2 regions of the Xanthomonas sp. NCPPB 1132 genome follow, and region 2 is predicted to be linked to the other one. Evidence: predicted binding sites of a transcription regulator. Region 2 holds the regulator's gene; the other holds the start of a gene.
What was found. The regulator HrcA, encoded in region 2, represses chaperone genes, less so after heat shock. The targets are predictions, from matches to a motif close to TTNGCACTCNNNNNNNNNGAGTGCNAA.
Positions count from the first base shown of each region.

Region 1: a site for HrcA is predicted at 3,149-3,175, ahead of AC1G9L_RS02255 (co-chaperone GroES). Genes of this name have one in related genera too.

Region 1 covers NZ_CM152819.1:501,998-509,458, reverse strand. The annotation lists gene AC1G9L_RS02270 (FecR family protein) at 1-308, opposite strand, end outside; gene AC1G9L_RS02265 (RNA polymerase sigma factor) at 305-859, opposite strand; gene groL (chaperonin GroEL) at 1,029-2,675, opposite strand; gene AC1G9L_RS02255 (co-chaperone GroES) at 2,812-3,099, opposite strand; gene AC1G9L_RS02250 (endonuclease) at 3,379-5,154, shown strand; gene cutA (divalent cation tolerance protein CutA) at 5,282-5,614, shown strand; gene AC1G9L_RS02240 (protein-disulfide reductase DsbD family protein) at 5,619-7,461, shown strand, end outside.
Region 2 covers NZ_CM152819.1:2,308,999-2,316,459, reverse strand. The annotation lists gene pdxY (pyridoxal kinase) at 1-141, opposite strand, end outside; gene dnaJ (molecular chaperone DnaJ) at 573-1,703, opposite strand; gene dnaK (molecular chaperone DnaK) at 1,862-3,787, opposite strand; gene grpE (nucleotide exchange factor GrpE) at 3,930-4,451, opposite strand; gene hrcA (heat-inducible transcriptional repressor HrcA) at 4,618-5,676, opposite strand; gene recN (DNA repair protein RecN) at 5,788-7,449, shown strand.

The sequences.
Region 1 (7,461 bases), 1.8 Mb from region 2:
GCGCCGCCTGCCGGCGCGATGGCTCCGGCGACGGCGGACGCGGCCGGCTCGTGGACGGCAACGGCAGCCACCCCGGTCGCCTGCGCTGGCGCCGCGGCCTGCACGTCGTAGGCGGCCAGCGCCTCCAGCAGCGCCGCATCGTGGGCCAGCACCCACAGCGCATCGAAAGCAGCGCGATGCGCCGGATCGGCAGCCAGCCAAGCGGCCAGCCCGGGCGGATCGCCGCCCGTCGTAGCCAGCGCGCGCGCCACCCAGTCGGCCGCGGCGTCCTGCACCGCGTCGTCGGCGGTGTTGCTGTCCGGCCTCATGCCGCGTCCTCCGGGCCACGTCGGCGCGGCGTGGTGGCAGGCGGCGGCACCGCGTCGCCGCGCGCCACCGTTTCCTGCAGCCAGCGCAGGCCACGGCTGACGTGCTTCTCCACCGCCGCCTCGCTCAGCCCCAGCGCCTCGCCGATCTCGCGGTAGCTCTGCCCGCGCAGGCGGCTGCGCACGAACACCTCGCGGCGCAGCGGCGGCATGCCCTGCAGCGCGCGGGCAAAGGTCTCCACGCGTTGCCGCTGCATCGCCGCTTCCTCCACGCCCGGCGCCGGGCTGGGCACCTCGTCGTCGATCGGCTCGGTGCGCTGGCGCTGGCGGCGGCGCAAGTGGTCGTTGAGCAGGTTCAGCGCGATCGCGCGGGCCAGCGCGGCCAGGTCGGTGACCGCGTGGTCGCGCGCGTACACGACCACGCGCAGGAGGGTCTCCTGCACCAGGTCCTCGGCCAGCGACCAGTCGCCGGTACGGCGGAACAGGAAGCGCTGCAAGGCCGGCCGGTGCTGGTCCAGCCGATGCGGATCGAGTTGGCAGACCGGGGCGACCATAACCGCTCGCAGAGGCTGGGCGAGCGCAGCTTATAGCGCATCGGGGTTCCGCCACGATGACCGTCACGCGGTGCGGCAGGCCGCCATGCCGCCGGCACAAAAAAAGAGCCCCGCATCACTGCGGGGCTCCTTTCGACTGCGTGGAACAGGTCGGCCGAAGCCGGCTGGATCAGAAATCCATGCCGCCCATGCCGCCCATGCCGCCGCCCATGCCGCCCGGGGCAGCCGGCTCTTCCTTCTTCGGGGCCTCGGCCACCATCGCTTCGGTGGTGATCATCAGGCCGGCGATCGAGGCGGCGTTCTGCAGCGCCGAACGGGTCACCTTGGTCGGATCCAGGATGCCGAACTCGACCATGTCGCCGAACTCGCCGTTGGCGGCGTTGTAGCCGAAGTTGCCGCTGCCTTCCTTGACCTTGTTGAGGATCACGGACGGCTCTTCGCCGGCGTTGGTGACGATCTCGCGCAGCGGCGCTTCCATCGCGCGCAGCGCGATCTGGATGCCGTGGGTCTGATCTTCATTGGCGCCCTTCAGCTCGCCGATCGCGCTCAGCGCGCGCACCAGCGCCACGCCGCCGCCCGGGACCACGCCTTCTTCCACCGCCGCACGGGTCGCGTGCAGGGCGTCTTCGACGCGCGCCTTCTTTTCCTTCATCTCGATCTCGGTGGAGGCACCGACCTTGATCACCGCCACGCCGCCGGCCAGCTTGGCCACGCGTTCCTGCAGCTTCTCGCGGTCGTAGTCCGAGGAGGTCTCCTCGATCTGCGCCTTGATCTGCTTGATGCGCGACTCGATCGCCGAGGTGTCGCCGGCGCCGTCGATGATGGTGGTGTTCTCCTTGGAGACCTGCACCTTCTTGGCGCGGCCCAGGTCCTTGATGGTCGCCTTCTCCAGCGCCAGGCCCACTTCCTCGGAGATCACGGTGCCGCCGGTCAGCACGGCCATGTCTTCCAGCATCGCCTTGCGACGGTCGCCGAAGCCCGGTGCCTTGACCGCCACGACCTTGACGATGCCGCGGATGGTGTTGACCACCAGGGTCGCCAGCGCCTCGCCTTCCACTTCCTCGGCGACGATCAGCAGCGGCTTGCCGGCCTTGGCCACGCCTTCCAGCACCGGCAGCAGGTCACGCACGTTGGAGATCTTCTTGTCGTGCAGCAGCACGAACGGGTCGTCCAGGTCGGCCTGCTGGCTCTGCTGGTTGTTGATGAAGTACGGCGACAGGTAGCCGCGGTCGAACTGCATGCCCTCGACCACGTCCAGCTCGTTCTCCAGGCCCGAGCCTTCCTCGACCGTGATCACGCCTTCCTTGCCGACCTTCTTCATCGCGTCGGCGATGATGTTGCCGATCGACTCGTCGGAGTTGGCGGAGATGGTGCCGACCTGGGCAATGGCCTTGTCGTCGGCGGTGGGCTTGCTGATCTTCTTCAGCTCGGCCACGGCGGCCACCACGGCCTTGTCGATGCCGCGCTTGAGGTCCATCGGGTTCATACCGGCGGCGACCGCCTTGGAACCTTCGCGAATCAGCGCCTGCGCCAGCACGGTGGCGGTGGTGGTGCCGTCGCCGGCGTTGTCGGAGGTCTTGGAGGCGACTTCCTTCACCATCTGCGCGCCCATGTTCTCGAACTTGTCGGCCAGTTCGATTTCCTTGGCGACGGAGACGCCGTCCTTGGTGATGGTCGGGGCGCCGAAGCTCTTCTCGAGCACGACGTTGCGGCCCTTCGGGCCCAGGGTGGCCTTGACGGCATTGGCGAGGATGTTGACGCCGCGCACCATGCGCGAACGGGCGTCTTCACCGAAACGGATATCTTTGGCAGCCATGTGTGTTGCTCCGGGATTCGTGATTGGGGATTAGGGATTCGCTAAAGCGGAATTCGGGCGGAGATGTCGGGTCGCGCGGCGCCTGGCGCCTTTGCCAATCCCGAATCCCGATTCCCGAATCCCGCGATCGGCGGCTTCAGCCGACGATCGCCAGCACGTCGTCTTCGCGCAGCACCTTGTACTCGACGCCTTCGGCCTTGTAGCTGGAACCGGCGTACTGGCCGTAGATGACCTTGTCGCCGACCTTCAGCGCCGGGGCGCGCACGCTGCCGTTGTCCAGCGGCTTGCCGGCGCCGACGGCCACGACTTCACCCTTGGTGGACTTTTCCTTGGCCGAATCCGGGATCACGATGCCGCCGGCGGAGATTTCGTCGGCTTCGATCGGCATGACTACGACGCGGTCGTGAAGCGGCTTGATGCTCATTGAGTGAGACCTCTTAAGTGATTGATTGGTCTAGGAAAGGCCGGCGATGTTAGCACTCGCACATGACGACTGCCAGCAACGCTCGCGAAAAAACCCGGTAGCGCCGGGATGCGCCTGATGTGGTGCCGTGACGGGGGCTTTCAAGGGCCAGGGGCAAAAAATTTTTGCCGAAGACGTGCGTTGCATGCCAAGCAGTGACCGAATCCCGTCACAGTGTCACAGAGTCGGGCTAGGCTGGGCGGACCCAGGGGGGGGATCCATCACCAAAAGGAGTTGTCGATGAAGCCATCCGCCGTTGCGCTGCCGCTGGCCTGCCTGCTCGCCCTTGCCGGGCCGGCCCAGGCCGCCGTGTTCATCAACGAATTGCATTACGACGATGCCACCGCCGCCGGCGACACCGGCGAAGGCGTGGAGATCGTCGCCACCGCCGGGGAGAGCCTGAGCGGCTACCGCGTCTACCTGTACAACGGCAGCAACCCCGGCTCGGCCACCGTCTACGCCAACAGCGCGGTGCCGGCCGGCAACCTGGTCAGCTGCGGCGGGCAGGTGCGCATCGCCACCGTCAGCTATGCCAGCAACGGCATCCAGAACGGGCCCAACGACGGCCTGGCGCTGGTCGACGGCAACGGCCAGGTGGTGCAGTTCCTCAGCTACGAGGGCGCCATCACCGGCGGCGGCGGCCCCGCCGCGGGCATGACCAGCCAGAACCTGCCGGTCAGCGAGAGCAACAGCACCCCGGCCGGCACCTCGCTGCAGCTGCGCGGCAACGGCAGCGCCGCGGCCGATTTCAGCTGGAGCGACAGCGCCGCCAGCACCTTCGGCGCCTGCAACAACGGCCAGACCTTCGCCGGCGGCGGCGGCAGCAACGCCGCGCCGACGGTGACCGCCACCACCCCGACCCAGGGCGCCACCGACTTCCCCGCCGCCGGCGACCTGGCGGTGACCTTCAGCGAGGCGGTGAGCCTGGCCAGCGGCGCGTTCGGCCTGAGCTGCCAGCAGTCCGGCAGCGTGGCGCTGACCTATCCCAGCAGCGGCACCCAGTTCGCGCTGTCCACCAACACCGCGCTGAAGGCCGGCGAGAGCTGCACCCTGAGCATCGCCGCCGCACGCGTCAGCGATGCCGACGGCGCGCACCCGGCGCAGGACCGCAGCGTGGCCTTCACCGTGGCCAGCGGCTCGGGCGGCGGCAGCGGCGCCGGCACCTACTATTCGCACGTCAACACCTCCAGCCCCAGCCAGCTGCGCTGCTCGCTGCACGAGACGATCAAGGGCCACACCGTCTACCCGTACAGCAGCAGTTCCGGCACCGACACCTGGGCCATCCTGGAGATCGCCGACGAGGATCCCAACAACAGCCAGCGCGTCCTCGACGCCTACCGCAACCGCAGCTACGCCAAGGGCACCGACCGTGCCGGCAGCGGCAGCGGCCTGACCTACAACCGCGAGCACAGCTGGCCGAACTCGCTGGGCTTCGGCACCGCCACCGGCAACAAGGGCCTGCCCTACGCGCCGTACACCGACACCCACATGCTGTACCTGACCGACGCCACCTGGAACGCCGACCGCGGCAACAAGCCCTACGCCAAGTGCGACAGCAACTGCGGCGAGCGCGCCACCGAGGCCAACGCCGGCTTCGGCGGCGGCAGCGGCCGCTACCCGGGCAATTCCAACTGGGTGCGCACCCCGGACGGCAACAGCGGCACCTTCGAGGTGTGGGACCACCGCAAGGGCGACATGGCGCGTGCGGTGATGTACATGGCGATCCGCTATGAAGGCGGGGTCGACGCCAAGACCGGGCAGTCCGAGCCGGACCTGGAGCTGACCGACGACCGCAGCAAGATCGTCAAGACCTCGTCCTCGCCGGCCTACATGGGCCTGCTGTCGACGCTGATCGCGTGGAGCCAGCAGGACCCGCCGGACGATGCCGAGCGCGCCCGCAACGAGGTGATCTACAGCTTCCAGGGCAACCGCAACCCGTTCATCGACCACCCGGAGTGGGCGACCTCGTCGCTGTTCACTTCCGCCAAGCCCGCCAGTTGCCAGTTGGTCAACTGAGCCGTGTCACCTCGCCCGCTGCGGCTGCAGCGGGCGGGGATTAGGGATTAGGGATTGGGGATTCGCGGCGGCCGGCCACGGACCGGCGCCGCCAAAGCGCGGCCGGCATCCCTATACTGTCGGCCGCATGTCCGCGCCCGCCCTCCGCTTGCTGCTCAGCACCTGCCCCGACCCGGCCAGCGCCGCGCGGATCGCCCAGGCGCTGGTCGACGAGCGCCTGGCCGCCTGCGTCAGCCGCCTGCCCGGCGTGCAGTCCACCTACCGCTGGCAAGGCGAGGTGGAACATGGCGAGGAAGTGCTGCTGCTGATCAAGACCGCCGCCGACCGCCTGTCCGCCCTGCGGCAGCGGCTGTGCGCGTTGCACCCCTACGAGGTCCCCGAACTGGTCGAACTCGAGGTGACCGGCGGCCTGCCGGCCTACCTGCAATGGGTGCATGCCGAAACCCGTGAGGAACCCTAAGCCGATGACCCTGCTGCACCGCCTCGCCGCCCTGTGCCTGCTGGCCGTGGCCGCCTTCCCCGCCCTGGCGATCAGCGAAAAGGACTTGCTGCCGGTGGACCAGGCCTTCGCGCTCAGCGCGCAGGCGCCCGAACGCGGCCGCATCGCGCTGCACTGGGACATCGCCAAGGGCTACTACCTGTACCGGCACCGCATCGCGGTGAAGGTGATCGGCGGCTTCAAGCCCAACCCGACCCCGCAGTTGCCGGCCGGCCACAAGAAGACCGACCCGTACTTCGGCGAGGTGGAGACCTACCGCGACGCCTTGAACGCGGTGCAGAGCGGCATCGCCGACCCCGGCACCGACCGCGTGCAGGTCGAGGTGCGCTACCAGGGCTGCGCCGATGCCGGCGTGTGCTACCCGCCGCAGAAGCGCCTGCTCGAAGTGACCCTGCCGGCCGCCACGGCCGCCGCCGATGCCGCGCCGGCCCCGGCGGCGACGGGCGGGCTGCCCGGCAGCGGCCCGGGCGCGGGCAATGCGGCCAAGCCGCTGTTCGGTCCCGGCCCTGGCGCCGCTGCGGTGCAGGGTCTGCCGCTACCGTCGGACCAGGCGTTCCATTTCGAAGCCATCGCCAACGACGGCAATACGCTGTTGCTGCGCTTCACCCCGGCACCCGGCTACTACCTCTACCGCGACCGCACCGCGCTGGCGCTGGAAGGCGCGCCCGGCATCCGCACCGGCATGCCGCGCTGGCCGAACGGCAGCTCGCACCAGGACGAACACTTCGGCAAGGTGGTGGTGTACTTCGACCAGACCGAGGTCACCGTGCCGCTGCAGCGCCAGCGCGCCGATGCCGCCGCCGCGACCCTGGTGGCGACGTTCCAGGGCTGCCAGACCGACGGCATCTGCTACCCGCCGATGACCCGGCGGGTGAAGCTGGCGCTGCCCAAAGGCATCGTCACCCCGGCCGACCAGGCCGAGGTCAGCCCGCTGCTGGTGACGCCGCTGGACAGCCGCCAGGCCGACGCCAACGATGCGGCCGCGGCCACGGCCGCCGATGCCCCGCCGGCGACGCCGGACGCCTCGGCGCACAACGCCGCGCGCAGCGCCGCACCGCCGCCGGCCACGCAGAACCTGCTGTGGATCCTGCTGCTGGCGCTCGGCGGCGGGCTGCTGCTGAACCTGCTGCCGTGCGTGCTGCCGATCCTGTCGCTGAAGGTGCTGGGCCTGGCGCAGAGCGGCGAGAGCCGCGGCCGCGCCCGCAGCCATGCGCTGTGGTACACGCTGGGCGTGCTCGCCTCCTTCGCCGTGATCGGCGGCATCGCCGTGGCCGCGCGGCTGCTGTGGGGCTTCCAGCTGCAGCGTCCGGGCTTCGTCGCGGTGCTGGTGTACCTGATGTTCGTGGTCGGGCTGAGCCTGTCGGGCGTGTTCACCCTCAGCGCCAACCTCGGTGGCGTCGGCCAGTCGCTGTCCACGCGCAGCGGCCCGGTCGGCGACTTCTTCACCGGCGTGCTGGCCTGCGTGGTGTCCAGCGCCTGCATCGGCCCGTTCATGGGCCCGGCGCTGGGCTATGCGCTGACCGCGCCGGCGGCGGCGGCGATGCTGGTGTTCCTGACCCTGGGCCTGGGCCTGGCGCTGCCGTTCCTGCTGATCGGCTTCGTGCCGTCGCTGGCCAGGCGCCTGCCCAAGCCGGGCGCGTGGATGGAGACGCTCAAGCAGGTGCTGGCGTTCCCGATGTACCTGAGCGCGATCTGGCTGCTGTGGGTGCTGGGCAAGCAGCGCGGCGTGGACGCGGTGGCACTGCTGCTGATCGGCGCCACCCTGCTGGCGCTGGGCCTGTGGTGGTTCGAGCGCGCGCGCTGGCGCG
Region 2 (7,461 bases):
CACAGCGGCACTGTTGCCGGCGTGGCCATAGACGAGTTGCGACTGCACGGAAATGACGTCGACCGGCACCGGTCCGTCGGGCCGCTGGCGGCGGCCATGGATGAGATGACGTGCGGTGGCGTTGTCGGCGGAAGCGTTCATCGCCGTAGTGTAGCGCCGGCGCAAGGACGCCCTGATGGGCGCGTGCCGGCGCGTTGCATGGCTTTCAGCAACAACGGCCTCAGCTGCGACGCTCCGACGAGAAAGCGTCGCGGCTGAAGCCGCTCCTACACAACAGGGAGTCCGGACGGATGCGGAAGAACGGCCGAACATCCGGAATCGAATCTTGATACCTCTGCTATAGGCAGCGGCCGAAACATTCCAGCACAACATTCCGCTGTAGGAGCGGCTTCAGCCGCGACGCTTTGACGGTAAAGCGTCGGGGCTGAAGCCCCTCCCACAAAAGCCTGGCAGCGACCAGGAACGCTTGGAAAATCCAGAATCCCGGCCTTCAACAGCCGCAGGCTGTCATCCCGAATCCCGAATCCCGAATCCCCGGCTTTTCAGCAGCCGAATGGCTGATCATCCCGGCCTCACGACGTCATCCGGTCCCAGAACCCCTTCACCCCATCGATGAAGGTCGCCGACTTCGGCGAATGCTTGCGCGCGTCCTCGCCGGTGAAGGTGGACTCGAACTGCTCCAGCAGCTTGCGCTGGTCGGCGGTGAGGTTGATCGGGGTCTCCACCACCACGCGGCAGTACAGGTCGCCTTCGCTGCGGCTGCGCACCGAGCGCACGCCCTTGCCGCGCAGGCGGAACAGCTTGCCGGTCTGGGTCTCGGCCGGGATGCGGATCTCCGCCTCGCCGCCCAGGGTCGCCACGCGCACGGTGTCGCCCAGCGCCGCCTGCGAGATGCGGATCGGCACCTCGCAGTGCAGGTCGTCGCCGTCGCGCTGGAAGATTGCATGCTCGCGCACCCGCACTTCCACGTACAGATCGCCCGGCGGGGTACCGGCAGGACCGGCCTCGCCCTCGCCCGACAGGCGGATGCGGTCGCCGTTGTCGACGCCGGCGGGGATCTTCACCGACAGCACCTTGGTCTCTTCCACACGCCCGGCGCCATGGCACTCGCCGCACGGGTTCTGCACGATCTGGCCGCGACCGGCGCAATGCGGGCAGGTCTGCTGCATGGCGAAGATGCCGCGCTGGATGCGCACCTGGCCGCGCCCGTGGCAGGTACCGCAGGTCTCGACCTTGCCATCCGCCGAGCCGCTGCCGTGGCAGTGCTCGCATTCGCTCAGGGTCGGGATTTCGATGCGGCGCTCGATGCCGGCCACCGCTTCTTCCAGGTCCAGCTCCAGCACGTAGCCGATGTCGGCACCACGCCGCGGCGCACGCCCGCCACCGCCGGCGCCACCGAAGATGTTGCCGAAGATGTCACCGAAGATATCGCCCATGTCCGGGCCGCCAGGGCCGCCGCCCATCCCGCCCATGCCGTGCTCGAACGCGGCGTGGCCGTGCGCGTCGTACATGCGCCGGCGGTTGCCGTCGGAGAGCACCTCATAGGCTTCCTTGCATTCCTTGAACGCGGCCTCGGCGGCGTGGTCGCCGGGATTGCGGTCCGGGTGGTACTTCATCGCGCAACGGCGATAGGCCTTCTTCAGCTCGTCGTCGCTGGCGGTGCGGGCCACACCCAGCACTTCGTAATAGTCGCGTTTGCTCATAGGGCGGGGATTGGGGAGTCGGGAGTCGGGATTCGTTCAATGCAAAAGCGGAGAGCCTCGGCTCTTCCGCTTTTACAAACTTGATGGACAGGGATGGGAGTGGGAACCAACAGGCCAAGGCCTTCGCGAATCCCCAATCCCGAATCCCCAATCCCGGCTTACTTCTTGTCGTCCTTGACCTCGGTGAACTCGGCGTCGACCACGTCGTCGGACGAGGCCGAGGACGCATGCGCGCCGCCGGCGTTGCCGCCCGGCTGCTGCTCGCCCGCCGCCGCAGCCGCGTACAGCGACTGACCGGCCTCTTCCAGCGCCTTGGTCTTGGCCTCGATCTGGCCCTTGTCGTCGCCCTTCATCGCGGTTTCCAGGTCCGCCAGCGCCGACTCGACCTTGCCGATCACGTCGCCGCCGACCTTGCTGCCGTGCTCGGTGATCGCGCTGCGGGTGGCGTGGATCAGGCCGTCGGCCTGGTTGCGCGCCTGCACCAGCTCGTGGAACTTCTTGTCTTCCTCGCGGTTGGCTTCCGCGTCGGCGACCATCCGCTGGATCTCGTCGTCCGACAGGCCGGAACCGGCCTTGATCTCGACCTTCTGTTCCTTGTTGGTCTTCTTGTCCTTGGCCGACACGTGCAGGATGCCGTTGGCGTCGATGTCGAAGGACACCTCCACCTGCGGCAGGCCGCGCGGCGCCGGCTCGATGCCGGACAGGTCGAACTTGGCCAGCGACTTGTTGAAGCGGGCCTGTTCGCGCTCGCCCTGCAGCACGTGCACGGTCACCGCCGACTGGTTGTCCTCGGCGGTGGAGAACACCTGCGAGGCCTTGGTCGGGATGGTGGTGTTCTTCTCGATGATCTTGGTGAACACGCCGCCCAGGGTCTCGATGCCCAGGCTCAGCGGGGTCACGTCGAGCAGCAGCACGTCCTTGACGTCGCCGGCCAGCACGCCGCCCTGGATCGCCGCGCCCAGCGCCACGGCCTCGTCGGGGTTGACGTCCTTGCGCGGCTCCTTGCCGAAGAACTCGGCCACCGCCTGCTGCACCTTCGGCATGCGGGTCTGGCCACCGACCAGGATCACCTCGGTGATGTCGCTGGCGCGCAGGCCGGCGTCGTTCAGCGCGGTGCGGCACGGATCGATGGTGCGCTTGACCAGGTCCTCCACCAGCGCCTCGAGCTTGGCCCGGGTCAGCTTGATGTTGAGGTGCTTCGGGCCCGACGCGTCGGCAGTGACGTACGGCAGGTTGACTTCGGTCTGCTGCGAGGAGGACAGCTCGATCTTGGCGCGCTCGGCGGCATCCTTCAGGCGCTGCAGCGCCAGCGGATCCTTGCGCAGGTCGATGCCCTGGTCCTTGTTGAACTCTTCCACCAGGTAGTCGATGACGCGCTTGTCGAAGTCTTCGCCGCCCAGGAAGGTGTCGCCGTTGGTGGCCAGCACTTCGAACTGCTTCTCGCCGTCGACGTTGGCGATCTCGATGATCGACACGTCGAAGGTGCCGCCGCCCAGGTCGTACACGGCGATCTTGCGGTCGCCGCCCTGGCCCTTGTCCAGGCCGTAGGCCAGCGCAGCCGCAGTCGGCTCGTTGATGATGCGCTTGACGTCCAGGCCGGCGATGCGGCCGGCGTCCTTGGTCGCCTGGCGCTGGCTGTCGTTGAAGTACGCCGGCACGGTGATGACCGCCTCGGTGACGGTCTCGCCCAGGAACGCCTCGGCGGTCTTCTTCATCTTCTCCAGCACCTGCGCGGAGATTTCCTGCGAGGCCAGCTTGCGCCCGTCCGCGGTGGCCACCCAGGCGTCGCCGTTGTCGTGCTGGACGATGCTGTACGGCACCAGGCCGATGTCCTTCTGCACTTCGGCGTCGGTGAACTTGCGGCCGATCAGGCGCTTGACCGCGTAGAAGGTGTTCTTGGGGTTGGTGACGGCCTGGCGCTTGGCCGAGGCGCCCACCAGCACTTCGCCGTCCTTGGTGTAGGCGACGATCGAAGGCGTGGTGCGGTCACCCTCGGAATTCTCGATGACGCGGGCCTTGCCGCCGTCCATGATCGCCACGCACGAGTTGGTCGTGCCCAGGTCGATGCCGATGATCTTGCCCATTGCAATGACTCCTGAAAGGTCGTGTAGCCGGCCAGTGCCGGGATCTGGTTCGGATATAGGGATGGCTGCGGGTCATTCAAGCCATCGCCGCAAATTAGCGTTCCACGGCTGCCGCGCCGGGTTCAGGCGCGGCGGCCGGCGCTCAGTCGTGCTTGGCCACCACCACCAGGGCGGGCCGCAGCAGGCGGTCGTTGAGCAGGTAGCCCTTCTGGAACACCTGGATCACGTGCCCCGGGGCGACGCCCTCGGCCTCGGCCTGGCTGATCGCCTGGTGATGCTCGGGGTTGAACGGCTCACCGGTCGGGTCGAGCAGGGTCAGGCCGTTGTCGGCGGCGACCTTGAGCAACTGCTTGTAGGTCAGCTCCAGGCCGTCGCGCAGCGGGCTGGGCTCGCTGCCGGCGGCGCTCAGCCCCGCATCCAGACTGTCGAACACCGGCAACAGGTCGCCGAGCAGGCGCTCGTTGGCGAACTTGCGCGCCTGCTCCACGTCGCGGGCGATGCGCTTGCGCTGGTTCTCCAGGTCGGCCCGCTCGCGCAGGACGTCGGCCTTGACCAGGGCCAGTTCACTGCGCAGCGTCTCGATCTCCGCCTGCAGCGGATCGGTCGAGGGCTGCTGCGCCTCGGTCAGGTGTTCGGAATCGAATTCGGGGTGCTCTTGCGTCATGTCCGGGTCCCTGGCGGGGTACGTCCCGCCTTACCGGACCACCTATGTGGGCGGTGCGGGCGGATTCAAGTGAATCCAGGGATTGGGGAGTCGGGATTGGGGATTCGCCTTGTACGGCGGGACGGTCGGCTGGCGGAGGGCGCTGCGGGCGCCCCGTGCGCGTGGGTCAGCGGTCGCCGGGCGGGGATGGGTCCAGGCGGGCGCCGAGGACGTCGGCGGCGGTCTGGACCAGGGGGATGACCCGGTCGTAGTCCATGCGCTTGGGGCCGATCACGCCCAGCACGCCCAGCACCTGGCCCCCGGCCATGTACGGGGCGGTCACCAGCGACACGCTCTCCAGCGGCACCATGCCGGTCTCCTCGCCGATGAAGATGCGCACGCCCGGCGCGCGGATGGTGCGTTCGAGCAGTTGCAGGATCTCGCGCTTGCTGGCGAAGACCTCGAACAGTTCGCGCAGCCGCTCCAGGTCCGACAGGTCCTGCACGCCCATCAACTTGGTCTGCCCGGCCAGCACCATGTCGTCGCCGGCCGGAGCCAGCGCCTGCTCGGCCAGTTCGACGCTGTGCGCCAGCAGTTGCTCCATCTCGTCGCGCGCGTGGCGCAGGTCGCGCAGCAGGCTGGCGCGGATGTCGGCCAGGGCGCGCCCGGCGAAATGCCGGTTCAGATAGTTGGCCACGCGCTCCAGTTCGGCCGGCTCGTAGGCCTTGCGCGGCTCGATGACCCGGTTCTGCACCTCGTTGTCGGCGAACACCAGGATCGCCAGCACCCGCCGCGCATCCAGCGGCAAGAAGTCGATGTGCCGGAACGCGAACTGCTCGCGCTTGGGCGCGCTGACCACGCCGACGAAGTGGGTCATCGCCGACAGCAGCTCCGAGGCGCTGCCCAGCAGCGCCTGGGTGCCGGCGGCATTGGCCATCTCCGCGCGCAGCCGTGCCACCTCGCCTTCGGCCGGCGGACGCATCTGCACCAGGCTGTCGACGAACACCCGGTAGCCGGTGGCGGTGGGCACGCGCCCGGCCGAGGTGTGCGGCGAGCTGAGCAGCCCGGCGTCCTCCAGGTCGGCCAGGATGTTGCGGATCGTCGCCGGGCTCACGTCCAGCCCGGCATGCCGGGCCAGGGTCTGCGAGCCGACCGGCTCGCCGTCGCGGATATAGCGCGAGATCAGCGTGCGCAGCAGCTGCCGGGCACGCGGATCGAGGCTGGAATGGACCGGGGAAGCGCGCATGGAATCAACCCGTGAGACTGGTCCTTAGATAATGTCTGCACGCCGGCTTGGCAAGTCATTGGCCCACCTACCCGCGCATGCTAGCGTTGCGCGGCTCCGGATGCAGACCCCATGCTCAGACATCTCTCGATCAAGGATTTCGCCGTCGTACGCGGCACCGAACTGGAATTCGGCCCCGGCATGACCGTGGTGTCCGGCGAAACCGGCGCCGGCAAGTCGCTGATGGTGGACGCGCTCGGCTTCCTGTCCGGGCTGCGCGCCGACAGCGGCGTGGTCCGCCACGGCGCCGACCGCGCCGAACTGTCGGCCGAGTTCGTGCCCCCCGCCCAGGCGCGCGCCTGGCTGCGCGAGAACGAACTCGACGACGACGAACACTGCCAGCTGCGCCGGGTGATCCGCGCCGACGGCGGCTCCCGCGCCTGGATCAACGGCCGCCCGGTGACCCTGTCGCAACTGGCCGAGCTGGCCGGCCACCTGGTCGAGATCCATGGCCAGCACGAACACCAGGCCCTGCTCTCGCGCGGCAGCCAGCTCGGCCTGCTCGACGCCTACGCCCGCAACGAAGCCGAACGGGCCGCGGTGCGCGCCGCCGCTGCCCGCTGGCAGGGCCTGCTCAGCGAGCGCGAGACCCTGCTGGCGCAGGGCGACGTCAGCGACCGCATCGGTTTCCTGCAGCACCAGTTGGCCGAACTGCAGCGCGAGGACCTGGACCCGGCGGCGATCGCCGCCCTGGACGTCAACCACCGCCGCCAGGCCCACGCCGCCGCGCTGATCGGCGCCTGCGAGGGCGCGGCGCAGCGGCTCAACGGCGACGAGGCGCCGGCGGTGCTGGACCTGCTGCAGCAGACCCGCCACGAGCTCGGCAAGGTCGGCGAGTACGACCCGCGCCTGGCCGAGGTGCAGGCGCTGATCGACAGCGCCGGCATCCAGCTGGAGGAAGCGCTGGCGCTGATCGACCGGGTCCGCGACGACCTGGATGCCGACCCGGCGCAGTTCGATGAGATGGAACGCAAGCTCGGCCGCCTGCACGACTTGGCACGCAAGCACCGGATCGGGGTGGACGCGCTGGCCGGCCACCGCGACGCCCTGCTGGCCGAAGTGGAGAGCCTGCGCGGCGCCGGCGAGCGGCTGGACGTGCTCGACGCCGAGATCGCCCAGGCCACCCAGGCCTGGCGCGACGCCGCGGCCGCCCTGACTGCGACCCGCGAGCGCGGTGCGCAGGCGCTCTCGCACGACACCACCGCGTTGATCGGCGAACTGGGCATGGGCGGCGGCCGCTTCCTGATCCAATTGGAACCGCACGAGACGGAGCGGCCGGACCCGGCCGGCGCCGAGCGGGTCGAGTTCCTGGTCGCGGCCAACGCCGGGCAGCCGCCGCGCGCCCTGCGCAAGGTGGCTTCCGGCGGCGAACTGTCGCGCATCTCGCTGGCGATCGAGGTCGCCGCGCTGGGCCTGGACGCGGTGCCGACCATGGTCTTCGACGAAGTGGACTCGGGCATTGGCGGCGCCGTCGCCGACATCGTCGGCAAGAAACTGCGCGCGCTCGGCGAGCAGCGCCAGGTGCTGTGCGTGACCCACCTGCCGCAGGTCGCCGCGCAGGGCCACGCCCACTACCGGGTCAGTAAGGCGCCGGTCGAGGGCATGACCCAGAGCTCGGTGGAACTGCTGGCCCCACGCCAGCGCGAGGAAGAACTGGCGCGGATGCTGGGCGGGGTCGAGGTCAGCAAGGAAGCCCGCGCCGCGGCCAAGCGCCTGCTGCTCAGCGCGGGCTGAGCGGCTGGCGAT